One region of the Alteromonas sp. M12 genome, then DNA from elsewhere that is predicted to be linked to it. Evidence: predicted binding sites of a transcription regulator. Region 1 holds the regulator's gene; each other region holds the start of a gene.
What was found. The regulator LexA, encoded in region 1, represses DNA repair genes until DNA is damaged. The targets are predictions, from matches to a motif close to TACTGTATNNNNATACAGTA.
Positions count from the first base shown of each region.

Region 2: the regulator LexA is predicted to act here: its motif matches at 8,607-8,626, upstream of recG (ATP-dependent DNA helicase RecG).
Region 3: the regulator LexA is predicted to act here: its motif matches at 1,847-1,866, upstream of uvrD (DNA helicase II).

Region 1 is NZ_CP144164.1:4,825,476-4,835,483, forward strand. Features, by position in the region: gene VUI23_RS20740 (COX15/CtaA family protein) at 1-493, opposite strand, end outside; gene VUI23_RS20745 (hypothetical protein) at 506-1,072, opposite strand; gene VUI23_RS20750 (SURF1 family protein) at 1,065-1,787, opposite strand; gene VUI23_RS20755 (DUF2909 domain-containing protein) at 1,809-2,018, shown strand; gene VUI23_RS20760 (cytochrome c oxidase subunit 3) at 2,044-2,937, opposite strand; gene VUI23_RS20765 (cytochrome c oxidase assembly protein) at 2,949-3,518, opposite strand; gene ctaD (cytochrome c oxidase subunit I) at 3,531-5,120, opposite strand; gene coxB (cytochrome c oxidase subunit II) at 5,132-6,277, opposite strand; gene lexA (transcriptional repressor LexA) at 6,773-7,396, opposite strand; gene VUI23_RS20785 (PEP-CTERM sorting domain-containing protein) at 7,565-8,425, opposite strand; gene plsB (glycerol-3-phosphate 1-O-acyltransferase PlsB) at 8,849-10,008, shown strand, end outside.
Region 2 is NZ_CP144164.1:315,696-325,703, reverse strand. Features, by position in the region: gene VUI23_RS01350 (TonB-dependent receptor) at 1-3,013, opposite strand, end outside; gene VUI23_RS01345 (FecR domain-containing protein) at 3,080-4,066, opposite strand; gene VUI23_RS01340 (RNA polymerase sigma factor) at 4,066-4,629, opposite strand; gene VUI23_RS01335 (peroxiredoxin) at 5,044-5,517, opposite strand; gene VUI23_RS01330 (class I SAM-dependent methyltransferase) at 5,536-6,300, opposite strand; gene recG (ATP-dependent DNA helicase RecG) at 6,293-8,368, opposite strand; gene VUI23_RS01320 (mechanosensitive ion channel domain-containing protein) at 8,669-9,991, shown strand.
Region 3 is NZ_CP144164.1:428,174-438,181, reverse strand. Features, by position in the region: gene VUI23_RS01795 (HAD-IA family hydrolase) at 1-661, shown strand, start outside; gene cysE (serine O-acetyltransferase) at 916-1,698, opposite strand; gene uvrD (DNA helicase II) at 1,915-4,083, shown strand; gene VUI23_RS01780 (diguanylate cyclase) at 4,101-5,345, shown strand; gene rarD (EamA family transporter RarD) at 5,361-6,260, opposite strand; gene VUI23_RS01770 (DUF3010 family protein) at 6,548-7,003, opposite strand; gene VUI23_RS01765 (hypothetical protein) at 7,320-7,697, shown strand; gene VUI23_RS01760 (AarF/ABC1/UbiB kinase family protein) at 7,699-9,030, shown strand; gene VUI23_RS01755 (mechanosensitive ion channel domain-containing protein) at 9,061-10,008, shown strand, end outside.

The DNA of each region.
Region 1 (10,008 bases):
TCATGTCCGAATCGCCACCTGGTATCCGATAAGGCGTAACGCGCAGATACAATAAATACAGGCAGGACAACACCGCAAAACCACCGAGCAAATGGCCCATAACAACTAAAGGCATCAAGTTGAGTGTGACAGTCCACATCCCTAAGGCAGCTTGAAAACAAACTAAACACAGCAAAAAGAAGGGTAATTTTACCGGACTGTGAAACGACCGTTTTACCAAACTAATTAGAAATATAAGCAGTATAAATAGACCCAAGGTACCAGCGGCATAGCGGTGAATCATTTCGTTCCACGCTTTATGGGCTTCAAATGTTCGTTCAGGAAAAGCATCCTGTGCAGCGCTAATATGAGACTCGGTAGCAGGTACGCTTAAATGTCCGTAGCAGCCAGGCCAATCTGGACATCCCAATCCGGCATCAGTTAAACGGGTATAAGCCCCTAACACAATAACCACAATTGCTAGCACCACTGAAGCCAGCACTAATTTTCTCATTGCTATCATTCCTTAACCAATGCGAGACAGCTTTAACAACTTGCGTAAATCGGCCAAAATATCGCGACTTTGTTGAATAGCATCTTCTTGTTGTAATTTTATTGGATACTTTAAAATGACATTTCCTAATGTATCAGCAATGAAAATACCATCTGTCGATGCATCTTTAAACACATTATTTACATTTTGCTCATCTGTACTTAACACTTTAATGTTCGGATGACGCTGCATATCAGTTAATTCAATTTTTTCACTTTTTTGATGAGCCAAAACCAAGGGCTCCACTCGGTCAGATTCCTTACCTAAAGCAACCCATATCTGGTTTAGGCTATAAAGGGCATTTTCACATCCCTGCGCGCATTCTTGCGGCATAACAAATAACAGTCGCCACAGTGGTTCTCTGTCGCTAACAACAGAGCTCAAATCAAGGGGCGGCGTGAGCAGCTCACCTTTATTTGTGGAGCCTTTATTGAACCAATCGAAAGTTAACGCTAAGTAAGCTAAAACCACAGGAAGAACAAACACAATAAACATAATTAATGGCGTTTTAGACTTCTTTTTAACGGCTGCTTCAGACATCTTTTGTGACCTTCCTTTTTCGTAATGCAACAATATAAATAACTGCGCAAGCTATAGCTAAACCAAACCACTGCATTGCATAGGCATAATGTTTTTCGGGCGCCATTACCACAGCAACCCAATTTCGGGTAAATCCAATGGGGAACTCAGGATCTAACTGCAAAACCACGGGTAAAATCTGTGTTCCGGTAAATTTTGCGATCAAGTCTAAATCAATACTTTGCAACAACACCGGCCATTTATCATCCATTTGTGCAGTTTCTGTGACCATTGGGTTCACTGAAGGCACAGAGCTAGTACCATAAAATACTTGTTCATAGGCAGGTAAATCAAAGCGTGGCAATTGATCGCGATATTGACCAGCTTTCACCCAGCCCAAATTAACTATCACATCGCCAAACTCGGTTCTGACGGGAATTAAAACGTGGTAGCCAACCTGTCCATTCTCGATTCGATTATCAAGCAAAAAAACCTTGTTGACTAACATTTTACCTTTAAATTGAAGGGGTAAATCTCGCTTATCTTGACGCGCTAAAAGATCTTCAATATTTAATGGATTAGAGGTTTTACGTTGCTCAATTTGTTGTATACGCGCCTCTTTATAGTGAGCTCGTTGCAGTTGCCATACTCCCAGAGAGCATAAGATTATAACTGCCAACAGAATGAAAAATGTGGCAAAGTAAGGATGCTTGGGAATATCCGGTCTATTGGCCATAACTTTGAGGAGTGATCGATTTTGATAGTAAAATTATTAGTCGGCGGTTTATTACTGTTTATGCTCTACAATCTTTTTCGCGCGATGATAATAATGTTAAAAAACGACCCTAACCAGCCTCCTATGAGTAAATTTATTGGCCGCAGGGTGATGACCTCTGCAATTATAGTGATTTTGTTATTATTGGCTGTGGCAACTGGATTGATAACACCGAATCCGCGCCCCTATTAAGGGACGCAGAACCGTGAGCGTAAATCTACAGAATGTATACAAAGAAAAATAACATAACCCAGACTACATCAACGAAGTGCCAATACCAACTGCCGGCTTGGAATGCAAAATGATTCTCTGGCGTAAAGTGACCTTTTAATACCCTTAAAAACAAGACAATTAAAATGATCGTACCCAAAGTAACGTGCATTCCATGGAAGCCAGTTAATAAGAAGAATGTATTGCCGTAAACGCCTGATTGCAGTGTCAGGTTCATTTCACGATATGCGTGCACATATTCTTCAACCTGCAGGGTTAAGAAGAAACAACCCAGTAAGATAGTCCCTCCTAAAAACGCAATTAGCTTGCCGCGCTGTTCCTTCTCTAGCGCCACATGAGCAAAGTGACAGGTGACTGAGGAAATCAACAAAATAATAGTGTTGTACAGAGGTAAGCCCATCCAGCCCATCGCGGTTGTCTCAACGCCACCAGGGGTTTTAGTCAACGGCCAAACTGCTTCAAAATTAGGCCAAAGAACCTCGGCAGTCATGGCATTGTTGCCAGCCCCATCAAGCCAAGGCATAGCGATTACGCGAGCATAAAATAGTGCGCCAAAAAAAGCCGCAAAGAACATGACTTCAGAAAAAATAAACCACGCCATACCTTGTCGATAAGAGCGTCCCAACTGAGCACTGTACATTCCTGACATAGATTCGTGAATCTGGTTTCTGAACCATCCCACTAACATGACCAGCAAAGTTACAATTCCGGCAGCCAGAATCCAGCCACCATAACCACTTTCACCTTTGGTTTGTTCAACCACAAAATTTCCTGCGCCAAAGGCAATCAGAAATAATGCTACCGCGCCGACAATCGGCCAAGGGCTTTGGTCTGGAACATAATATTTTTCGTACACTTGTTGTTGCTGTTGTTGTGCCATTTTGATTCCTTTTATCCTTGATTCATTGCAACGCCTTCGGCACTTGCCGTTACGTCATACAAGGTATACTGAAGGGTAAAAAACTTAATATCTTTTGGAAGCTGCGGATCAACATAAAACTTCATCGGCATTATTGCTTCTTCGCCAGCACCAAGAGGCTGATTATTAAAGCAAAAACACTCGGTTTTATTCATATACAGAGCGGCAGTGCCCGGTGAAACAGAGGGAACAGCTTGTGCCACATAGTCTTTGTTGGTGGTATTTTTAACGTAAAAATCCACCTGATTCATTTCACCTGGATATACTTCCACCTTACGAGTTTGAGCCCTGAATTCCCAAGGCATTCCAGTATTGGTTCGGGTAATAAACTCAATGCTAATCGTGCGAGAACGATCTATCTCGATTGATTCGTATACAGCAGCTGTATCACTGGTTTTACCGTTAATTCCCGTCACCTGACAAAAAACCTCATAAAGAGGGACTAATGCAAATGCGAAACCAAACATACCAATCACAACAACAACCAGCTTTAAAGCCAGTTTGCCGTTGTTAGATTGGTTGTCGTTTGAACGCTCAGTCATGTCAAATCACGCTTACTTAATAACAGGAGGCGTATCAAATGTATGATAAGGAGCTGGAGACGGGATTTCCCATTCCAAACCCTCTGCACCTTCCCACACCTGGTCAGATACAGGCTCACCTTGTTTGCGACAGGCTTTAATAAGAAGTGCTAGGAATATCAGTTGCGATAAACCGAATGCAAAACCACCTAAGCTTATCCACTTATTGAAGTCAGCAAACTGCAGTGCATAATCCGGAATACGACGAGGCATGCCAGCTAAACCAACAAAGTGCATGGGGAAAAACAGAACATTAACGGAAATCAATGAACACCAGAAATGCCATTTAGCCAATGTGATATCGAACATCTTCCCAGTCCATTTAGGCAGCCAATAGTAGACCGCTGCCATAATCGAAAATATTGCGCCTGTTACTAATACATAATGGAAGTGAGCGACGACAAAATAGGTATCGTGATATTGGAAATCCACAGGTGTTATCGCCAACATCAAGCCCGAAAGACCACCAATGGTAAATAACACAATAAAGGCTAAGGCAAACAACATTGGCACCTCAAATGACAAGGAACCCCGCCACATAGTGGCTACCCAGTTGAAGACCTTCACCCCTGTGGGCACCGATATCAGCATAGTGGCGAACATAAAGAACAGCTCGGCCCCCACTGGCATCCCCGTGGTAAACATGTGGTGCGCCCAAACGATAAAAGACAACAACGCAATTGACGTAGTTGCATATACCATAGACGCGTAACCAAACAGTTTTTTACGGGAGAAGGTCGGCACAATTGCGGAAATAATACCGAATGCCGGAAGAATCATAATATAAACTTCAGGGTGTCCGAAGAACCAAAATATGTGTTGGAACATAACCGGATCACCGCCACCAGCAGCATTAAAGAAACTAGTGCCGAAGAACTTATCGGTTAGTACCATGGTCACCGCACCCGCTAAAACAGGCATAACGGCGATCAGCAAGAATGCAGTAATTAACCATGTCCACACGAACAACGGCATCTTCATCCAAGTCATGCCAGGGGCTCGCATGTTGAAGATAGTTACAATGACGTTAATCGCTCCCATGATGGATGAAATCCCCATAATATGGACCGAGAAAACGAATAACGCTGTGGTGTCATTACTGTATGTTGTAGACAAGGGCGCATAGAAAGTCCAACCAAATGCTGGACCGCCACCTTCCATAAACAACGAAGCTAACAAAATGGTAAATGCCATTGGCAAAATCCAGAAGCTCCAGTTATTCATTCTTGGTAGAGCCATATCCGGCGCACCAATCATCATCGGAACCAGCCAGTTGGCTAATCCGGTAAATGCAGGCATAACAGCCCCAAATACCATGATAAGTCCATGGACTGTCGTCATCTGATTAAAGAAATTCGGTTCAACTATTTGTAATCCAGGCTGAAATAATTCAGCACGAATTACCATAGCCATGGCACCACCAGTTAAAAACATGATGAATGCAAACCACAGATACAGCGTACCTATGTCTTTATGGTTCGTAGTAAATAACCAACGTTTTATGCCGCTGGGAGCATGATGGTGATGGTCATCGTGATCTAGTTCTGTCGTCGCTGTGCTCATAACCGCTCCTCCTATTGACCTGTAATTACGGCGTTAACATCTTTAGCTTGGACCATGTCACCGGTATTGTTACCCCAAGCATTACGTTCATAAGTGATAACTGCTGCCAGCTCACTCATAGTTAATTGTTTTGCAAAAGCTTGCATGGCAGTACCCGTCTTACCGTTTACAACGATTTCAATGTGCGCAGGCATATCAGCCAGAACCATTTGGCTTCCAGCCAATGCGGGGAAGACCCCTGGCAAACCTTGACCATTTGGCTGGTGACAAGCTGCACAAGCGCGCATATATACTTGCTCACCAGTGCTCATTAGCTCTTCCATGCTCATATTCATGGCCAACAATCTTTGCTCTTCTTCTTTCGCTTTGCGCTGTATTTCTTCTTGCGTGTTTATCCATTCTTCATATTCAGCGGGTTCTTTGGCTACCACAACTATTGGCATGAATCCATGATCTTTCCCGCAAAGCTCTGCACATTGACCACGGTATACACCAGGTTCAATCACATTTGCCCAGGCTTCATTGATAAAACCGGGATTAGCATCTTTTTTAACGGCAAAGTCAGGAACCCACCAAGAATGAATCACATCATCCGAGGTAACCAAGAAACGCACCTTTTTGCCTGTTGGAATAACCAAAGGACGATCAACTTCTAAGAGGTAGTTATGGCCTTTTTCAAACTTGTTGTTTATCTGTTCTTGCTGAGTTGCCATCACAGAATAATATTCAACGTCGTTTTCCATGTACTTGTAATGCCATTTCCATTGAGACCCAGTAACAAGAACAGTTACTTCTGAGTTTTCGGGATCTTCCATTGCAATCAAGGTTTTAGCCGCTGGGAATGCCATTACGACAAGAATGATAAAAGGAATTATTGTCCAAGCGATTTCAACTTTCACACTCTCATGAAAGTTAGCAGGTTTAGCACCGCGAGATTTACGGTGGAAAATCATGCTCCAAAACATGACACCAAACACTAATACTGCAATGACTACACATATGAAAAACATGAGCATGTGCAGATCATAAACTTGTCCACTGATTTCAGTCGCACCTTTGCGCAAATTCAATTGATACTGATCAGCAGTCGAAGTCGAATCTGCAGATACTGTAAATGCAATTAGACTGGTCAGTATTACCAATATGCCGGACCATATCTTTTTCACTCAACACCTCCTGTTGATTTAAGCCGTTCCCAAAGGAGCAAAGCAGAGTAAACAACCGCAAAAAACTCAGCTATGGTAAATGACTTGGGATCTAAATGTTATGAAGCTGTAAAAACTAGTATAAGAATTACTCAACTAAAGTCTAACGTCTAGTGTTTTTTGTTAAAATTATAAACAACCGGTTGATTTTCAATCAAAATAGGCAAAAAAGTTATTTTTTATATCAATTGCAAATAGCTTTGGTTACTAAAGATATTAAAATCGGTAATTTTCCATCCGCAAAAAACAAAAATGCTCGCTCGGAGAATAACTAGACATTCTGAAATGGATTTTTTAGGATATTTTTTGAACAGAAAATGTATTCACTGGCAGAATACAAAATAGAGAAATCGTGGTTCGCAGTTTTAGAAAACTAACATTCAAAATAATAAAAAAGGTGACCAAATAGGTCACCTTTTTTAAAGAACTTTGCAATCAACCGCGTAATTACATCCAATCAGCGTTGCGAATAACGCCCACAGCAATACCTTCAATATTAAAAGGTTGCGACGCTAGATCCACTTTAATAGGGTTAAATTCATCGTTTTCAGCATGCAGAATCACTTCTCTACCACGCTTTTCAAGACGTTTAACAGTAACGTCTTCATCGACTCTTGCCACAACTACCTGACCATTGTGAACATCGGTTGTACGATGAACTGCCAGCAGGTCACCATCCAAAATGCCGATATCCTTCATACTCATACCGCTTACTCTAAGCAAAAAATCGGCACTGGGTTTAAATAGATCAGGATCGACTTTGTAATGACATTCAACATGCTCTTCCGCCAGTATAGGTTCACCCGCAGCAACACGGCCAATCAAAGGTAAGCCAACTTCTTCCAAATCATCTTCTAGGGGAACATTAAGTTTAATCCCTCTAGATGTGCCAGGTAGAATTTCAATGACCCCCTTACGCGCCAGAGCTTTTAAGTGCTCTTCTGCCGCATTAGCTGATTTAAAACCTAATTGTCGCGCAATTTCAGCACGGGTAGGTGGCATACCTGTAGCCAACATAGTGGCTTTAATTAATTCGAGAATTTCGCTTTGTCGTGGAGTTAGTGGACGCATAAACAGCCTGTTTTTCTATACAGTTTAACTGTTAGTATATACAGTTACGAAGATAAAACAAACTTTGTTTGTTGATTGATGTTTTAATCTAAGAATAAATTAAATTGATACAAAAAAAGAGGCTACTTAAAAGTAACCTCTTATATTCTAACAAATATATCGAATTAATTATGTTCTACGTGAAGCCATTCTCAAACCGAATAGTCCTAAAGCCAACACACCTAATGTTGAAGGTTCAGGAACAGGTACACCTGGGTTCTGACATTCAGGCAAAGTTGGGTCTTGACCACAACCAGGAGGAAGTGACTCACCCGCTAATAAAAACGAACGAATATTTTCTAAAGCAAGCGCTTCTTCTGTAGAAATTCCAGTTAGCCAGTCAATATCACTGATCGTTACGATACGACCTGCATTGTTTACTAAATCAGACGTGGCATAAGCAACACCAATGTTAAAACCGTCTGCAGCTACTTGGGCTGCAAACACTTTAGAAGGATCTGATACAAATAATTGTCCAGGTGCGTCGATATCAAATGTCGTATTACGAATATCGTTAGGTCCAACCAGAATAGTCGTATCAGGTGTTAGGAAAGTACCTGTTTCGCTTGAAGTAGAATCACCTGCACCGCCAAACTGCATCGCAACATCACCAGTAAGCGTTGAGAAAATATTTTGTACCCAATCATTATGAGTTTCACAGCAAGGTCGTTCAGTTTGACCGTAGAAACCACCACCGCCGTTAACGAAGTCGATAACATTTTGACCGATGGCTGCCCCTGGATCAGATAAAAATCCGCCATCCCATACAATATCATAGGCTGACATATCCGTTGGCGCAACACCCCAACTATTAATCACTGTTAGATTATCGCCAAAAGTAGTTTGGAATAAGTCTGTCCAACCACCGCCGGATAAACGACCTCCCTCATCGACTACTAGAATCTCTGCTGCGTTAGAAATAGTAGAAGAAAATGCGAGTGCTCCTGTTAAAAGCAAAGAACTTACACTTTTTATCATTTTTTTATTCATTGACCCTTTCTCCATTATTAGGAACTCAATTTTTGAATCTTTTTATAGATACATCCTGCAACTGTGCAAAAAGTAAGCACACTTTATGCCTAAATGTAAACTCAATACTTTTCAGCAAGTTAGATTGAATGAATTTAAATCACTACTTTGATGTGTAAAATTAACTGACAAAATATTAAGCCAAACCTCATATTGGATATTTTTATTACCGGAAGTATTTTCTGACAATTGCGAAGTTAATAGAAATTGATTTGAAATATGATAATGCTACTAAACAAGATGACTTTAGATGCGCTAACAATATAAAATAGCAGTACGACTCAAGAGTCGTTAGTCTGCGTGTTTTGGTGTGCAAACATGAACAGAATTCCGTTCTTCATGCTATGCTTTTAACGATTTCGAAACCTCAAGGTGTTATATAATATGGATTGGCTGCATAATTTGCTGCTTTCGATTTTTGCTTTTCCCGTAAAATGGCTGGTCAAAGTCAATAGTATTCCAACAGACATTGAAAGTGAGCTGGGTATAGATAAAAGTAAACCTATAGTTTACTTGCTCAGAACTCACTCTATTACTGACCAACTTGCGCTTAAAATGTCGACTAAGAAAGTGGACTTACCCAGCCCTACCAAGAAAATTCTCATAGGTGGAGAAGAGCACAGCGCCAGTGTATTTCTTGAGCAACCTCAATCTGTTATTGGTAGGAAGATCAAAGGAACCAAAATAGCAGCAGATTTAACCCATTTATTTCAACTTCACAAAGACAACGCAGATCTCGATTTACAAATTGTGCCGGTTACTGTTTTTTGGGGTCGCGCACCAGGCAGAAAATCCAACGGATTAGCAGATCTGTTAGCCGACAAGGCATCACCGAGTTGGTTACGCAAATTTTTTATCGTGTTATTTTTAGGTCGCGATAATTTCGTGTCTTATAGTAAAGCTGTATCGTCTAAAGACATGACCAAATTACCTGGTACTGAGTCTGAAATCGCGCACAAATTAATTCGCCTAGCAGGCACCCACTTTCACCGCAAAAGACAAGCATTTAACGGCCCAATGCTGTTAGAAAAACAAGAGTTATACAATTCGATTCTTGGTTCTGTGTCAGTTATCAATGCAATCAACGAAGAATCTAGACAAAAGAAAATTCCTTTGTCTAAAGCCAAAGCAAACGCTAAATCTTATATAAACGAAATTGCTGCAGATTATCGTGAAGGTTTGATCCGCTTTGGAGACAGGGTATTAACCCGTATTTGGAACAAAATATACGATGGGATCGAAGTTGGCCACGCCGACAAAGTGAGAAAATTGGCACAAAATGGCCATGAAATTATTTACGTTCCCTGCCACCGCAGCCACATGGATTATCTGCTGTTAACCTACGCAATTTACCATCAAGGGTTAGTGACACCGCATATCGCTGCAGGTATTAATCTAAACTTTTGGCCTGTGGGCGGGATTTTCCGAAAGGGTGGGGCTTTCTTTCTACGCCGCAGTTTTGCCGGTAATAAACTCTATACTAGCGTGTTCCGTGAATATCTAGAGCTATTATTCAACAAAGGGTATTCAGTTAAATATTATGC
Region 2 (10,008 bases), 500 kb from region 1:
TGCGCATTCCCACAGTAACCTTAGTTTTACCAGAAAACAAAGCATCTTCGCTAAAGCGATAGCTCAGGTAAGCATCGACCGTCGACCAATCATCCACCACATAGGTAATCAAATCACCTGCATCATTGGTGTAGGTTAAGCTCGTATCTTCAACATCGCTGACAAAACGGTATTTCAGTCCAGCTCGCCACCCATCCTTAGAGTAGGTTAAAGACAAATTAGTCCGCCATTCAGGTCGTTCATCTTGGCGGATTAGATCACCATCGCTACCAGCTATTGATACCTGGTCACCTTGATACAATAACGCTTCGTTACCGGCTTCTTGAGCAGCCACGACTATGTCAGTAATTGCATCGGTGCCTTGGCTAAATTTTCGTAAATTAGCGGCGTTCAACTTAATTGAGAATTTCCCAATATCCGTTTCAAATTGGTAGTCAGCGCTATAATCTATGCCAGAAATTTCTCTGGGCAATAGATTGGTGTAGTCGTTTCGAATGTATAAAATCTCATCATTTTCGTCACGGACAACATTTTCATTCTGACTACCTTGACTACGCAGTAATGCATCATAAAGAATTTGTACGCGACTATCTAAAATACCTACGGTGTTCTCTTGCTTGATGCGCCACCAGTCTACCGTCAAGGTAAGTCTTTCGGTTGGTGTTAAAACAAGACCAAAAGAGTAGTTTTCACTTTCTTCTGGACTTAGAGTATCACTACCGTTACGCAACTCTAGGGTTCCCCGATTAGTTTGAGTCACTGGATCTATGCGGGTATTTGAACGGGCCACATCTACCGCGGTAGTTTGTGGTAAACCAGGCGCTTTGAAGCCACCAGAATAGGCACCACGAAGCAAAGCTTTGTCATTAACTATCCAAGCTAACGCAAACTTAGGTTTAAACACACTGCCTACATCAGAGAAGTTTTCATATCGCCCCGCCACCTGCAAATTTAAACTTTCGACAAAAGGTTTGTCGGTGATCAAAGGGACAGCGAATTCTACAAAAGCCGATGATACATTACGACTACCGCTGGCATCGGGTGTAGGACTACTTCCCAAAATTTGGCTGGCAATTTCTGAAGAAGTTCCTCCCACTAAGTCAGTAAAGTACAAGGTACCGTTTAAGTCATCAGAACGATTGTCGAAAAAGCTTTCATGGCGAAACTCGATACCAGCGGCAAACCCCACATCTCCGGCCGGCATTGTAAATAAGTCTGGTCGAGAAATTTTAGCATCAATAGAGGCTAATTCTGTTTCAGATTCACGTTCTACATTAACAGTAAAACTATCAATCACACTTTGTGAAACTGGGGTATCGTCGACGGTATTAGGGTTGGTAACACTTGCCCCACTAAATACATTGTATGCACTACTCTCATCGGTACTGTTAATCGCTTGTTGAAACAAGGTGGTGTTAATACGGTTAGCTTTATCTAAGGTATTGGCTTTTGAATAAAGCAGCCCCGTATCATAGTCCCAATCGCCAAAGTAACCACGACTGCCCACTAGAAGTCGATAGCTATAATCATCCACGTCGATATTACGTGGGCCAGTATCAATGGGACGGTATCTTCGCAAGGTTACTTCTTCACCAAAAGGGTTGTAAAACGCATCTGCTGATATCGTAAAGCGTTGGGCGGTGAGATTGCCCGATTGTTCACGCAAGCGCTTCGCCGTTGCCGAGTAATAAAGGGCTTCACCATAAATTTCTACTTGGTCGTTTAATTGATGATTGATTAAGGTGTAAAAGTTTAACCTGTCGACTTCAGAGCTAAGGCTTCGCTGAGAATTTGAATCGAATCTTAAATCACGGGGAGTGGAACCTGATGATGCGCAGACATCATCGTTAACGGCAACAGTACAATCATTGTAAGAGGTTGGTTCAAGGTGAAACGTACCTTGGCTATCTGAAGAAAACTCGCCCCATGGTGTGACTGTAGTTCGGTTATCTAACTGAGTGTCCCCGACAAAGTCACTCGGCACTTCACTAAATTCACGTAAGTCTGAACTCGCAGCGTAGTCTCTTTCGCTGGCCATCACCATATCACGGTGATAATAGCCACCACTGAAGGTTAAGTGAGTTTTATCATTATTGAACAGCCAGCCACCAGCGCCAGATATATTAATTTGATCTCGGCTGGTTCCCTGACTATTTCCATACTGGGCCTGGAGTTCACCACCGGTATAGTTGTCATCTAAAACGTAGTTAACCACACCGGAAATGGCATCAGTGCCGTAAATTGCGGCTGCACCATCGCGCAGAACTTCAACTCGTTTTATGCCTTTAACCGGAAGCGTATTGGAGTTAACCGTTGTAACCGGCACTAAATTTTCCGCCTGAGTTCCTGGGTGAAGCACTAATCGGCGACCGTTTAATAATGTAAGCGTATAGCCGGTACCTATTCCACGCAAATTAACTGACGAAACATCGCCGCGGGCATCATTTACGCCACCTACTACACGTTCACTGGTAAAGTTCACCGCACCTTGCTGAGGTAGTTCGGCCAAGATTTCAGCACCACTGCTGATACCTAAACCGTCAATATCTTCTGCGGACATGGTGGTTACCGGCAGAGCGCCGGTATCTTTCATGCCCCTGATATTTGAGCCTGTCACTTGAATTCGTTCAACACTAGATTCACTTGACGTATCGGTTGACACAACCGGTGATGATGTATTTTCTTGCTGACTGCTATCAGGGCTTTGAATCGGCGTAACTATATAGGTTCTTTTTGATGTTTGTTTAAACGTAAAGCCCGTGCCTTCTAATAAGGTAGAAAGGGCTTCTTGCACATCCATACTGCCTTCAAGCTTAGGCGCTACCTGTTCTTTTATTCGTTCATCTGAAAAGAGGATTTGAATTTCACTGTGCTGAGCAAGAGAAAGCAACGCGTTATCAAGGCTAGTTGATTGAATTGATAAATTATCGATTTGTTGAGCGTTAACACTGGAATTAAATGACAATGCGACGCATAGAGCTATTGTACTTATTGTTGTTTTAGGCAACTTCATGGCTGCTCCTTAGTTTTTTAATGTGTTCCTATAGAGTTAATACGCAGCCAAAAACAAAACCCTCCGTTATTTTTTCAATAAAATTATACGTTCTTTCTCAATTTGCGCTTCTATGGGTAAAGTTGCCTCTAGTGCCGTTAAAATAGCATCGCCATCTGATAACTTAAACACACCGCTGATTCGCAAATTTGCTAACTTTTGGTCAATCTCAATTTTTTTGCTTCTGTATCGATTAAAACTTGCGATGACCTTCTCTAGTCGTTCATCATCGAAGCGCAAGTATCCGGTACGCCAACTCTGTGCCTTCTCAACAGTTACTTCATTCTTCTTAGCAATGATGGCATTGGAGTCATTAAACGAAGCAATAGCTCCGGCCTCTAAAAAAACCTGTTGGCTTTTTTCTGCTTGCTTATCAGTGCTGCTAGCACTTTCTTCAACAGCAACAACCCCTTCTGCAACAGCAATATCAAAACCTGCCTGGGATAATTTAATGTTGAATTTGGTTCCTACCACCCGTACCGTTTTAGTACCGGTATGAATAAGAAATGGACGAGAAGGATCTTTAGCTATATCGAAAAAGGCTTCACCAGTTTGCAGCCAAAGCTCTCGTTGCTCTTCATTAAATTCGACTTTAATTTGAGTGTTGGTATTTAAACTAATTGTCGAACCATCTGCTAAACCGACACTACTGATTTCACCAATAGCAGTGCGATAGGTACTTGGTAGTTGGTTTTGTGGAGAAGTATCTATGTGGGTGTTTTTAGTAAACAGCATAAAGCAGAACATAAATACAAAAATGGATGCCGCCAAATAGCGCATGCTATAGAAACGTTTTTCTAATTTTTGCCTCCAACCCACATGAGGTGATAGCTCAACTGAGGCATCCCAAAGTGCAAGAGCCTGGTCAAATGCTGTTTGATGAGCGTCATTTTCTTCGCACCAACTGATAATGCGTTCTTCTTCCTTGGACGTTAGCTCACCAGAATAAAGACGCACAACGTATTCACTCGCTTGCTTATTTATTGCGTTCTGATGACTTAAACCTGTAGTCATTAATTTTGCACCTTATTTCGAATAGCGGTGAGGGCTGCAGATATATATTTTTCAACAGTGCTAACAGAAACCCCCAGTATATCGCTTATTTCTCGGTAAGCTTTTCCTTCGACTCGACACAGTACAAATGCAGTTTTATGCACAGGATTGATATTGTCTAGCACCTGCTCAATATCGGACAACTTTTCGGCAATATTTGCTTGCTCTTCTGGTTCATCCGCCTTTGAAGAATAAAGCGTATCAGAAAAGGGTTCGTGATCGTCTTGCGCCCGAGCTTTGGCTCGACGTTCTCTATCTATAATTAGATTGGTGACCACTTTAAATAAAAAACTACGAAAGGTGTCTTGCCGTTCTTCTGTTTTTGCTGCGAGTCCATTAAGTGAAAACAACTTAGTATACATTTCTTGCAGTATGTCTTCGGTTTCCGATGCATTTGCTCTTGCGCGAACACGGATAAACCGTCGAAGTGCAGCTTCATGTTCTGAGATGAGATCATACAAAACGCCATTGTCTCTGCCTGACTGGGCTATTGCTGACTGTGTATTAATATAAACAACTTTCACACTATTTATTTCTTTTTCATCTCAAGATTACCTATTAATACGCAGCAGAGTAAAAATCCCTCCATTGTTTTTGAAATTAACTAGATAGAAATAACCCGTAGCATGGCCTTCAGGCCATGAAAGCTTAATGCTAGAACACGGCGCTAAAGCAACCGCCTACAAGAAACATTCTCGTAGCATGGTCTTTAGGCCATGGAAAAATACCGAATCGCAGCGCTAAAGCAACCGCCTACAAAAACATTCACCTACCGCGGGGTTAAAACACCCGCCTACAAAAAACATTCTCGTAGCATGGCCTTTAGGCCATGGAAAAATACCGAACCGCGGCGCTAAAGCACCCGCCTACAAGAACATTCTCGTAGCACGGCCTTTAGGCCGTGGAAAAATACCGAACCGCGGCGCTAAAGCACCGGCCTACAGAGACTTCAACATTGTCTCGGCATCACTAACTTCGAATGTGCCTGGTTCTTCAATATTTGCTACTTTGATAACGCCATCTTCGACCAACATGCTATAACGACACGAACGGACGCCACCAAATGTGCCGGTGTCGATGTTCATACCGATTGCACTGGTAAAATTACCATCGCCATCGGCTAACATTAAAATCTCGTCGGCATTGTGCTGTTTACCCCAAGCTTCCATCACGAAGGCATCGTTTACTGATAAACAAATAATAGTGTCGACGCCTTTGGCTTTGATTTTATCGGCTAGTGTCACATAACCAGGTAAATGTGCTTGTGAACAAGTTGGTGTGAATGCACCAGGCACAGCAAACAAAACAACCTTTTTATCAGCGAAAAGGTCTGTGGTTGTGAATGTTTTCATTTCACCATTAATTCTTGCTGTGACATTTGCTTCTGGTAACTCACTGCCTTTACTAATCATAATGTTCTCCAATTAATTCTATAGGTTGGTCAAATAGACATCAAAGCGAAGCTTTTTGCCTTTAATCGACATATTAGGTTGTTTATCATTTAGGTAAGGAGCCGTATCTGGCCTTTTTACCACAACTCGTTGTTTTGCTAATTTTAGCGCAGGTTCGAGTAAGTCATCCGCATCTTCATCGACTCCCAGCAACGTTTGGAACAAGCGCATTTCTTTTTTCACTAGCGCCGATTTTTTGCGATGGGGAAACATAGGGTCCAAATACACCACATCTGGTTGTGTATTTTGCCAACTCGCCATAATTTCCGTCGCTGTGCCGCGCAAAAGAGTCATTCGTTGCGGTAGCCAATCACTCACCAGTGGTTGAGATTTAGCTCGCTGCAAACCATCTTCTAATAAGGCAGCTACTTCTTTGGATCGTTCAATCATATCTACGTGGCAACCAAAGCTTGCCAATATAAATGCATCTCGGCCTAAACCAGCGGTTGCATCTAAAATCCGCGGAAAAACATTTCCTTTGATGCCCACAGCCTTTGCTATGGATTCTTTTTTAACACTGGTTTGTTGTCGTCTGAAGGTCAATACATCAGATGCAAAGTCTACAAACACCGCGCCCAATTTGGGTTCATCCAACTGTTTAAGGGCCAAATAGTGTTGATCTAATACTAGCGCTAATCCCTGAGTTTGCTGATTATCAATCTCCAATCCCCAGTTTGTTTGCCAAATAACAGCTTGTTCCTGTAATTGTGGATTTTCCGGTTCAGTTAATATTAGCTTAAGCATGGCCATAACGCTCTTTATGTCCTAGCCAGCGATTAATGATGGCTTGAGATTTTGACGGATAATGTTGCCACATATGAGAAGCAATATTTTGAACTTGAGGGATGAGTTCGGCATCTCTAATTAAATCAGCAATTCTGAGATCCGCCAATCCAGTTTGCTTAGTACCAAGCAACTCCCCCGGCCCTCGTATTTCAAGGTCTTGTTGCGCAATATAAAAACCATCATGGGATTCACGCAACACTTTTAACCGTTTGCTCGCGGTTTTCGACAATGGACTTTGATACATCAACACACAATGACTTTCCACTGAGCCCCGCCCTACTCGCCCTCGCAACTGGTGTAATTGTGCTAAGCCAAGCCGCTCGGGGTTTTCAATAATCATTAAACTAGCATTAGGTACATCGACCCCCACTTCTATTACGGTTGTGGCCACTAATAAGTCCAATTCACCTTGCTTAAATTGCTCCATGATTTGCTGCTTTTCTTGCGATTTCAGGCGGCCATGCACCAGTCCTACCTTTAATTCGGGTAAAGCGGTATGCAAGGCAATAGCTGTGTCTTCTGCGGCCTGACACTGCAACACTTCTGACTCATCAATAAGGGTACAGACCCAATAAGTTTGACGCTTCTGGTTAACTGCAGCGTTACGCACTCTTTCAATCACTTCACCTCGGCGCGTATCGGGTAGCACAACTGTGGTGATTGGCGTGCGCCCTGGGGGTAGCTCATCAATTATCGAGGTATCAAGATCCGCATACGCTGTCATCGCCAAGGTTCGTGGAATAGGGGTTGCGGTCATAATCAGTTGATGGGGAAACGCCCCCTGTAGCTCGCCTTTCTCTCGTAACGCCAAACGCTGGTGCACACCAAATCTATGTTGTTCATCGACAATAACTAAGGCAAGTTTATGATACTCAACCGCTTCTTGGAAAACCGCATGAGTACCTATGAGCATATCAATCTGACCATTTTTCAGTTCAGTTAATACCGATTCTCTGGCTTTCCCTTTTAACTTACCGGCCAGCCAACCAATTCGAATATTAAGCGGTGAAAGCCAATCACTAAAGTTATTGGCATGTTGTTCTGCCAGCAGCTCAGTGGGTGCCATCATTACCACTTGGAAACCTGCACCTATAGCAGACAAAGCTGCCATTGCCGCCACCAATGTTTTACCAGAGCCCACATCTCCCTGGACTAACCGCATCATTGGCGAGTCTTGTTGCATATCATGCTGAATTTCATCTACCACACGGGATTGCGCGTTGGTTGGAGTAAAGGGTAAGTTTCCTAAAAACTGGTCGATTAACGCTGTAGAAATCGGAATCGAAAAAGTTTGTTGGCGCTTACTTTGTTGGCGAACCTTTAAAACGCTTAAATGGTGAGCTAGTAGTTCTTCGATGATCAAGCGTTGCTGAGCTGGATGTTTGCCTTCCTCTAATAGCGACAAGGCGACATCGGGAGGCGGCCTATGGACGAGCGATAGCGCATCGACTAGGCTAATTTGTGCCGCGTAAAGATTATCAGGCAACAGTTCCGCTAGACCACCCTGTTTCAGTTTAGTTAAAGCTTGCTCACTAAGGTTACGCAGCGTGATTTGCTTTACGCCTTCGGTGGTGGGGTACACTGGAGTAAGTGATTCTTCCAACTCGCTGACGGATTCATCACGTTTAACGCGATATTCAGGATGCATCATTTCTAAGCCGAATTTGCCTGCCCGCACTTCGCCGAAAGCACGAATCGTGGTGCCTTTTTCTAAACTGTTTTTTTGTGCTGCCGAGAAATGGAAAAAGCGTAAGGTAAGGGTGCCAGTATTGTCACTTACTCGCACCACCAACATCCGTTTTCGGCCAAATTGCACATCACAAGACATTACTTCCCCTTCAATGCTTGTGTGCAAAAAGGGCTGCAAATCGCCAATGGGGTAGATACGCGTGCGATCTTCGTAACGAAGGGGCAAATGGAACAGCATGTCCTGAATGGTAACTAACCCAATTTTTTCGAGCTTTTCAGCAACTTTGCTGCCTACACCTTTTAATTCGGTTAATTTTGTTATTGCCAGAGATTGCATCTGAGCCTTTTTATTCAGAACGAAACAACCTGTTATTTTGCCTTACAGCCAGCAGAATACAACTATTCTGAAGGCTAAAAATACAAAACCTTGGACAAAGCCGCTGCCCGCTGATATTTAAAGGCTTTTAACCTATCTAAAATACACGAAGTTTCACGCTTAAGATTGCTTTTAACATGAACACCGACCTGAAATTGGATAAAAACCAAGTCTATACTTAGTGCAATTATTCCGAACCAACTATACGAATTGACGGTATTGGTTCATAGTAAGTTTAGAAATTTGAAAATGTGAATTGATATGAACCTAGAAACCATTTCCACCCAAGCTGATCAATTATGGTTAGTTATTCTTAGCACTTTAACCAACCCAAATACTTATGCTCAAGTTTCCATAGTGCTGTTTGTCTACTTATTGGCTTTTTGGTTGGCTCGCAAAATACGAAATGCGGTAGGACTAACTCACTACGAACCAGACTCAAGCGCTCACCCTATGCGTAAACTCGCCTATCGAGTGGGTTATTTAGTATATCCATTGATTGCACTGATTACCTTAAAAGTGATTATCGAAACAGTCCACAATGCAGGCTTTTCAACATGGCTTTTGGATACAGCCTTGACCATTGCGGTTTTACTTTTCTATTACTCAATGATTCGCGTGTTGGTTGTAAATACTATCGCCGCGAAACTATTCAAGTGGGTGGGATTACCGATTTTACTGCTGCATTTAACCGGCTCACTTAGCACTGTTATTGTTGCACTCGAAGACATATCTCTTACCTTAGGTAACGTTAATATCACCGCATACGGCGTGGTCAGAGTGCTGATTTTCGGTGCAGTGCTATTTTGGCTAGGACGCGCATCTAATAGCTTTGGCAAAGACATCATTCGTAAACAAGAATCGATAGATATCCGCACTAGAGAAGTTTTTTCGAAACTCTTTGAGGTCGCGGTATTTTGTATTATTGCACTGTTATTGTTAAATGTGATGGGCATTAATCTAACTGCGCTTGCCGTGTTTGGCGGCGCCGTCGGTGTAGGGTTGGGTTTAGGTTTACAATCCATCGCTTCGAACTTTATTTCAGGCATTATCATTTTGCTAGATCGCTCGTTAACCGTTGGCGATTTTGTGGAAATGGATGACGGCAGTAAAGGATTCGTCCGTGAGTTCAGAATGCGATACACGGTTCTAGAAACCTACGACGGCAAAGACATTCTGGTACCCAATGAAAAATTCATTTCCAATTTAATGGTCAATTGGACTCATAAAGATCCTAAGCAGCGTTATCGAGTGGATTTTTCAGTGCCATACGCAACAGACATACGCTCGATGGTAGAGTTTATTAAAGTGGCAGTGGCCGAACATCCTTCTGTCATCAGCGGCCCGGACGTACCATTTGAAGAACGCCCAGATTGTGAAATTGATAGTTTCGGGGACTCTGGAGTAAACATGTTTGTGGAATTCTGGATGGAAGGCATCGATGATGGCAAAAATCGCGTTGGCGGGGATTTGATGTTAATAATCTTTGAAACCCTTAGAGAAAATGGCATTGAAATACCATTCCCTCAACGTGAAGTTCGGATCCTCAACGAAGAGACATTCAGTGTCAAAAGTTCAAGTTAGAGAATAACTGAGCCCTG
Region 3 (10,008 bases), 620 kb from region 1:
GTATGACAACTATCCCTTTATTATGGAAGCTGAAAGAAAGCTACTTAGCTATTTGTCTGCTAGCTACCCAAAAACATCAGAGTTTTCCTACCAAGATTGGCAACAATTCAAACTAGAACATTTACAAAGTCAACCTCAACTGGCCTCAGATATGGGGGCTTTACGCAAACATACATTACAAACAGGATTACAAAAAGCGGGTTATCAAGATCACCATCTCAGCTCCGCGGTGGATGACTGTTTTGATTTCTTTTATCACCATCGCAGTAACTTTCAAGTGAACCAAGAAATATGTGCCTTGTTGTCTAAGTTGGCTAATAAACTCCCTCTGGTTGCTATCACCAACGGTAACGTGAACCTGCAACAGATTGGTATTAGTGAGTATTTTAGCCATTGTTTTAAAGCCAATTTGGAACGGCCGATGAAGCCTCACGATGCGATGTTTACGCTGGCAAGTTCAACATTGAAAGTAGCTCCCAAAGAGATTCTACATGTGGGTGATAACTTAGAAAAAGATGTGATGGGCGCAATCAATGCGGGCATGCAAAGCGGTTGGTACGCCTACAACCGGAAAATGCATTTAACTCAAGAAAAGACCACAGTCCTTCCTCATGTTCAATTAGATGATTTGGAAGAGTTAAATTTATTGATTGAAAACTAAATACGGACAGTTCGCTCTTATAACACGAGCCTAAAGCACTCGCCTACAGATAAATAACCAAATACATTTTCGCCTTTGTAGCACGGGCTTCAGCTCTCAGTAAACAATTCAACCAATCCACGGCATAAGTACCGTGCTACTAATGTCTGTAGCACGGGCTTCAGCCCGTGGAAAAGCGATGACAAACTCGGCCTAAAACCCCCGCCTACAGGGGAATAACGAGACGCTTTATGGTCGACTTATCTGCCCAACCATTAATCTTCGTAAATATTTTGGTTCATTGTTTCACAAGGATTAGGACAACTAGGTACACCGACAATTTTCGCAGGCACTCCTGCAACTGTAACGTGCTTAGGTACGTTCTTGAGAACCACACTACCAGCACCAACTTTAGCACCTGCACCAATCTCTATATTACCGAGAATTTTGGCCCCTGCTCCCACCATGACGCCCTGGCGTACTTTAGGGTGACGATCGCCGGACTCGTTACCAGTTCCGCCTAACGTGACGGATTGTAGAATTGAAACATGATCCTCCACAACGGCTGTTTCACCAATAACAATACCAGTTGCGTGGTCAAACATTACGCCTTTGCCAATCACTGCGGCAGGGTGGATATCAACACCGAAGACTTCGGAGTTTCGACTTTGCACAAACAGGGCTAATTGCTTACGGTTTTTGGCCCATAAATAATGGGATAATCGATAAGCCTGAATCGCTTGAAAGCCTTTAAAATACAACAATACAGTGAGAATTTTATCTACTGCAGGATCTCGGGTTAACACAGCTTCAATGTCTTCGATTGCTGACTCTACAATTTCGGGACTCAATGTATAGGCTTGATCAAGCACTTCGCGAATAGCGAGCGCGGGCATAACCTCATCTTGGATTTTATTGGAAAGAATAAAGCTCAAAGACGTCTCAAAGTTGTGGTGAGCGAGAATACAAGCATGCACATAGCTGGCTAAGAGAGGTTCGCTTTCCACTAATTCTTCAGCTTCAGCTTTTAATCTCTTCCAGAAATTATCGATTGGCATCTAGTTCTCCTCAATTGAATTCTACCCAAACGTAGGGTAAGTCACTTTTGTCTTATGTTAGTTTATTAGAACGGATGTGCGGGCAAAAACGTTCAAATACAAGCTCAGTTTGCATATTGCTGGGTAAAAGTCACAAAACCAGCCCTTTCGATGTATAAAAACACAGTATAACTGATATACTTCGTCTATTAATCAATAAATTTAAATAAGCTTGTTATGGATGTATCTCGACTTTTAGACCAACTTAACGATAAACAACGTGAAGTGGTGGCAGCACCCCCGTCCGATATGTTGGTTTTAGCCGGTGCCGGAAGTGGCAAAACTCGAGTGCTTGTGCATCGTATCGCTTGGTTAATGGAAGTTGAGCAACTTGCTCCTTTTAGCATTCTTGCCGTGACATTTACCAATAAAGCAGCCAGAGAAATGCGTGGTCGAGTAGAACGTTTAATGGGTTCAGGATTGCACACTATGTGGATTGGTACCTTTCACGGACTCGCCCATCGACTGCTTAGAACTCATTTCAAAGAGGCACGCTTACCTGAGAATTTTCAGATATTGGACTCTGATGACCAGTATCGATTAGTTCGTCGGGTGATTAAATCGCTTAATTTAGATGAAAAGAATTGGCAACCTAAATCGATTCAATGGTACATCAATGGCAATAAAGACGAAGGCCTGCGACCTGAGCACATAGATACTCAGGGTGATCCAACCAAACAAACCATGAAAGACATATACCAAGCTTATCAACAAACCTGTGATCGCTCAGGCTTGGTAGATTTTGCTGAGTTATTGCTGCGCGCCCATGAATTGTGGCTGAACAACCCCGATGTACTCAGACATTACCAAAAACGTTTCCGCACAATTTTGGTCGATGAATTTCAAGACACTAACAACATCCAATATGCTTGGTTGCGCATTTTGAGCTGTGCAGACAACAACATGATGATTGTAGGTGACGATGATCAATCCATATACGGCTGGCGTGGCGCCAATGTGGAAAATATTCAGCACTTTTTGCGGGACTTTCCTAGCGCCAAGACAATTCGACTAGAACAGAACTATCGCTCAACAGGCAATATTCTCAAAGCCGCTAATGCGGTGATAGATAATAACCAAGGGCGACTAGGCAAAGACCTATGGACTGAAGATGCCGAAGGCGAAGCCATTTCTATGTATGCAGGCTTCAATGAACTGGATGAAGCTCGATTCATTGTGGCACGGATTAAGGAATGGAGCGACAAAGGTGATGCGTTAGCAGATTGTGCCATTTTGTATCGCAACAACGCTCAATCCCGGGTTATAGAAGAAGCTCTGTTACAGGAGTCGGTGGCGTATAGGATATACGGCGGATTACGCTTTTTCGAACGCCAAGAAATCAAAGATGCCCTAGCCTACCTAAGGCTGATTAATCAACCAATAGATGATGCAGCTTATGAGCGAGTTGTGAACACGCCAACTCGTGGGATTGGAGATAAAACCCTTGGATTAATTCGAGAAACAGCCCGTAATGAAGAGTTATCAATGTGGCAAGCCACCAATGACATGCTCCGTGAAAAGCGTTTTTCAGGAAGAGCTGCCACCGCACTTCAGCGCTTCGTCGAGTTAATATTGAAGTTACAAGTTGAAGTACAAGAATTTGAATTAGACCAGCAAGCTGATCATGTCATCAAAAATTCAGGCCTATTTGCTATGTATCAGGCGGAAAAAGGTGAAAAAGCCCAAGCTCGTATCGAAAACCTTGAGGAACTCGTGACCGCTTGTAAGCAATTCGAAGCCCCTGAAGAGGCTGAAAACATGACTCCCTTATCAGCGTTCCTAGCCCACGCATCATTGGAAGCAGGTGAATCACAAGCCGATGCCCACCAAGACGCCGTGCAAATGATGACAATACATTCAGCAAAAGGCTTGGAATTTCCATTAGTTTTCTTAGCCGGTGTTGAAGAAGGTATGTTCCCCAGCCAGATGAGCCATGAAGAGCCCGGGCGCTTAGAGGAAGAACGCAGACTTTGTTATGTCGGTATGACCCGTGCGATGCAAAAACTATACATGACTTATGCCGAATCAAGACGGTTATATGGTCAAGATAAATACCATACACCATCACGTTTTATCAAAGAAATTCCCAGTGAATGTATTGAGGAAGTGCGCCTGCGAACAACCGTCAGCCGCCCGATTCAAAACCGCTTTCAACCAGCAACATCGCATATGGCGTTTGAGTCTACCGGTTTTCAGCTAGGGCAACGGGTCAAACATAGTAAGTTTCAAGAAGGAACCGTTTTAAATTACGAAGGAAGCGGTGAACATGCCCGAGTTGAAGTGAATTTTGACAACATAGGGACAAAGTGGCTAATGTTGGCCTATGCTAAATTGGAAAAAATTTAAAACGAACTGAATTGCCAATGAAATTTAAGGTTCTGTTAATAGAAGATAGTGAATCAAGTGTGCGCGTGCTCAAGCGTGTCATTGGCAAAGCTAACTTAGATGTAGTGTTAGCCAATACGTTAGCTCAAGCGAAAATCATTTTTGAAACTACATCACCAGAGCTTTATTTGTGCGCGGTTGTTGGCTATTCCCTTCCCGACGCTCCTCATGGACAGGCAATTAATTTCACCATAGATGCCTTTATTCCTACCATTGTTATAACCGGTGGTGTTGAAGAGGATGTTCGCGAGAATATTTTAGCCAAACCTGTAGTTGATTATATCCCTAAGCAAAACGCACAAATGTTCGAATATCTGAGCCGGCTATTAATCAGATTAGAAAAAAACAAACAGATTGGGGTGTTATTGGTAGATAAATCTAGGCGCGATCGCAATAAGCAATCTTCATTGATAGCCCGGCATAACTTCATCACTTACGAAGCCTCAAGCGCCGAACAAGCACTAACCCTGTTACAAAGACACCCACTTATAAAATTGATGTTAGTTGAAGAACAATTGGCCGATACGACAGGGTTGGAATTAGTCTCAGAAGCCAGAAAACTTTACGATAAAGATCAATTAAGCATTATTGGTTTGTCAACGAACATGAGCGCTTCGTTATTAGCTCAATTCATAAAGAGTGGCGCGAATGATTTTTTACGAAAGCCTTATTGTCACGAAGAATTTTTTTGCAGAATCGTACAAAACGTCGAACATATCGAGCAGATAGAAGCCATTAGACAAGCGGCCAACTCAGATTATTTAACCGGACTCCCAAATCGCCGGCACTTCTTTAATAAAGTTAACAACACCATCCACCGTGGACAGGCACAAATGTCGTTAGCTTTAATCGACTTGGACAACTTCAAATTAATTAACGACTCTTTTGGCCATGACTTCGGAGATGTAGTGCTAAAAGAAGTTTCAAAGATAATTGTTCGCCACTTTTCATCTTTTCACTTCTCACGTTTCGGTGGCGAAGAGTTTTGTATTTTTATGGCGAATGTCGACCATGCTCATGCAGTTGAACTGCTAAATGCTTTTCGCGAAGACGTAAGTAAAAAAATAATAAAGAGTAAAGGTATTAGCCACTCATGCACATTGAGCGTTGGAGTGACGAGCCGCGCTAGTAAAAAAATAGAGTCGATGTTAACCGTAGCTGACGAACACCTTTATAAAGCCAAGGCCCAAGGTCGCAACCGAGTGATTGGCGACCTTGACTAAAAGCAGGGATAATTGTTACCCCCCCATGCATTTCAAAGATTTACGATATGCCCGATAAGAATCAAAGCTAAAAATCACTAAAGCTAACCAAACAAATCCGAATGTGACTAAACGCGCCTCATGCAAGGGCTCGTCATACAAGTACACAGCCAAAATAAACATAATGCTAGGGCCGATATATTGGAAAAAGCCCAATGTAGAATATCGTATACGGCGAGCAGCCGCGGTAAAACATAATAAGGGTGCGGTTGTAATAATTCCTGCCCCTATTAATAATGCGTTTAGATCTGCATCATTACTGAATAGGTTACTCATTTGGGAAGCAAAAAACAGCCAATAGAAGATGGCAAATGGCAACATCATCATGGTTTCGATTAACAGTCCTGGCAAAGAATCTACTGCAACTTGCTTTCTGAGCAATCCATAAACACCAAAACTAGATGCCAGTAGCAAGGCAATCCAAGGTAGTTCCCCATAGGAAAACAGTAAGATTAAAACGCCGAAAAGTGCAATCGCCACAGCAATTTTCTGCATTCTCCGTAATCGCTCCCCTAAAAACATGCGACCTAAGAAGACATTAAGCAAAGGGTTAACATAGTAACCTAGGCTAGCATCGAGTAGATGACCATTGTTGACAGCCCAAATAAACAACAGCCAATTCCCAGCTAACAGTAATCCCGATATCAATAAAATTTTAATTACTCGTGGATTTTTTAATGCAGCTTGAACTTTTGGTAGCTGCTTTAAGGCCAATACTAAAACCACTAATAGCAGAGCAGACCAAATCACTCTATGTACGAGGATTTCTGCCGCAGGCATCACCATCAGCATTTTGAAATATAGTGGAGCAAAACCCCACATGGCATATGCAGCGACGGCGAAAATAACGCCTGCTTTCAACGATTTATCAGACATGAATTTACAACAACCAGAAAAATGAACTCGAAGTTTCGAGCGAATAATAACAAAACGTCAACAACGATTTGATTACAAAGAATTGAATATATGACGACAACCAACAATATGACACGATTTCACAATTAACATTAGGCCGCAATGCGCTTTAAAAGCCTCGGCGATATTAAATAAGCTTGCGGATATTTTATAGATCAAACCTGCAAGCAAAGAATCATTAAGATCCTCCGCGTAGATTTAATACCGACGTTTTTCGAAATCAATTTGAATCGCGAAATTGATTGATTTTATTCTACCGGTTGTTGTTCCATTCCGTACTTTTCTTTCATTAAGTAAGCGAAAGCGGTGCTAAAGGCCACTTCCTGAAACATTTTCAAACCTGTTTCTGAAAATAGCACGGGAATTGGATTACGTTTTAAAATTTCTTTGATAAACGTTGGCGCCAAAACATCGACCTTTAATTCTTCAATTAATTGAATTGCCGCTTCCATTTTAAAACCAGCCGCACTGCCTGCAAATTTGCCTTTGGTTGGACGTTCACGAATAACCACAGCGTCAATCTTGTAGTCTTCCATCAATTTTTTAAATGTAAACTGAAATTCCCGAACTTCTTCTGTAGAATCCTGTTTAGGATAAGTTAACTTGCGCGCACGGCAATCTGGAATATGAAACACTTCGTTTTCCAAAGACAACAAACATAAATTGGCTTCACTACCTTTTAGTTCAACACCGCAAATTCTCATAACTTCTCCTAAACAATACACTTTTCACAATTATACCTCATGTTTCACCAAGTTATTGCAACAAAATATCTTCCATATCGAATCTGTTTGCTGACATTCTCACCAATTTGTTCTATTTTGATTTCATAACATGGACAGGCATCATTGAATACCAACTAATATTAACGTTTATCTTGGACAGGCATGTTCGTTTATTTTGGACAGGCACGTTTGAAGTTCATTTTAGACAGCCATGTTTGTGACATTTATTACTTTATCAGTCGCCAACAAAAGTGGCTGTCCAATAACTCATATCGTTAAACCATAAGGAGCGAGTATGTTTCGCCCAACTACAGTAGTAACACTTATTCTAACCTTGTTTTCCTCGGTAACTTTTGCGGAGAACATTGAAGAAGCATCTATACGTTTGTGTGATCATATTAAAGTTTGTGTGACAGAACAGATAGGAACAACAGATGGTATCCCTCCAGAAATGCGAGTGATGATAGATGGTGTAGTGGATAATATGTGTAAAAGTATGATGGATACAAACGCGGTTAAGGGAAACATGGATTTCGAAGATTCTGCCATTGCGTGTATAGACTCAATAACAGAATTAAGTTGCGCAGATATTGAAAGTGCAGGACAAACCCCAGCCTGTTTAGCGTTCGAAAAGAAGCTGTCAGAACGCTATCCCAATCTAAAGAATAAATAAAATGACAAAAAAACCACCTTTAGAGGAAGCAAAGATACCGAAAGGTAGAGTTTCTCGATTTGCAAAAATGGGAAGTTTAGCTTCCCGGATTGCAGGGAATATGATTTCAGAGGGCGTTTCTGAGCTTGCTAAAGGTAACCGGCCAAAAGTAAAAGATCTGCTGCTGACACCGTCAAATGTCAAACGGGTAGCAGATCAACTTGCTCAAATGCGTGGCGCGGCCATGAAAGTTGGACAGTTAATTTCCATGGATGGCGGTGATGTGTTGCCCAAAGAATTATCTGATTTATTAGCTCGATTACGATCTGACGCTAAATCTATGCCTCGAGCAGAATTGATGACTGTCTTGGAATCACATTGGGGAGGTGAATGGCAATCGCAATTTATCCAATTTCAGTTGAACCCCATTGCATCTGCTTCTATTGGCCAAGTTCACAAAGCAATTGACAGTAATTTGCGACGATTAGCGATTAAGGTCCAGTATCCAGGAATTAAAGAGAGTATCAACAGCGATGTAGATAACGTCGCGAGTTTAATAAAATTATCAGGCCTTCTACCTAAGGGAATAAATATTGGACCACTTTTATCTGAAGCTAAAGCGCAATTGCACGAAGAAGCTAATTACATTTTAGAAGGTAAACGCTTAGAACAGTACGGTTCTTTATTAGGAACTGACGACAGGTTTGTAATTCCTCACTGGATGCCGGAATTAAGTAGCGAGACGGTGTTAGCCATGACTTTTTTAGATGGAGAACCAATTGAAAATCTCAGTGAAGCAAGTCAAACACTGCGAAACAAAGTCGTAAGCGACCTTTTTTCACTATTTTTCAGAGAGTTATTTGAGTTTCAACTTATTCAAACCGATCCGAATTTTGCAAATTTTTTGTATGATAACGAAGCTGAAAAGATTGTATTGTTAGATTTTGGCGCAACGAGAGAATACAACAAGTCTATGGCTCAGGCGTATCTCCAGTTAATGCAAGCTGGATATCGAAACGACAAAAATGGAGTCGCTGATAATGCGTTGGAATTAGGCTTAATGACCACTACCCTTTCAGAAAAAACACAAGTCGATATAACTGAAATGTGTTACTTATCCTGTGAGCCACTTTATTTAGAGGGGGGCTACGATTTTTCAACTAGCGATTTGTTAGATCGATTAAGGGTAATCGGCACCCAAATGAGTATAGACAAAAGCTATGTGCATACGCCCCCTGTAGATACTATTTTCTTGCACCGAAAGCTAGGTGGCTTATTTTTGTTAGCGATGAAACTCAAAGCTAAGGTAGATTTACGTTCTATATTTGAACCTTATTTGGATTATCGAATTTAAACCTACTCTATTTTTACACTGGAATAATTTATGTTTTCAACAGATTCATTGTTAGAACTAACACTTTCTTTTATACCGCTATTGATAACCCTTTTAATTGTATTTGTGGTGCTTTGGAGTGCGCACAATATATTGATAGTTAAACAAGCTGATGCTGGAAATGAAAAACTGTTTTCGCGACAGTTAATAATGCTTGGATTGACCTTAGTGGCATTACTGGCGACAGTATTTGCATTACCAGTGAGCGAAAGTTCTCGCAATCAAATCATAGGTTTAATTGGTTTAGTCATCTCAGGGATTTTTGCGTTCTCTTCTAGTACCATTTTTGCCAATTTATTAGCTGGAATAATGCTAAGAATTACGAAACCATTTCACACTGGTGATTTTGTTCAAGTAGGAAGCTTCTTTGGGCGAGTTGTGGAGCGTGGATTGTTAGATACAGAAATCCAGACAGAAGTTAGAGATTTAGTAGCTCTGCCCAATACGTTTATGATCACTAATCCCATCACAGTGACTCGTACATCAGGCACAATTATCTCTACAAGTTTATCCCTTGGATATGATATTCATAATTCAACAATTGAAACCATGTTGTTACAAGCTGCTACCAATTGCCAACTAACCGACCCTTTTGTGCATATTGTTGAGCTAGGGGACTTTTCGGTAACCTACAAAATCAGTGGTAAATTGGAAGAAGTTAAGAGTCTAATCAGCTCGAGAACTCGACTGAACCGGGAGGTTTTAAATATCCTTCACGAAAACGATATCGAAATCATGTCCCCTAGTTTCATGAACCAACGTAAAATTCCAGATGACGTCAAAATTATTCCACCTAAACAACAAGTTAACAATGAGAATAGTGAGTCGACTGTAGATCAGGTGATTTTTGACAAAGCTGAAGAGGCAGAACAAAAAGAAGTACTTTTAGAACAGTTAAAAACGCAATTAGTTGAGTTAAATGAGCGACTCAAACAAGCT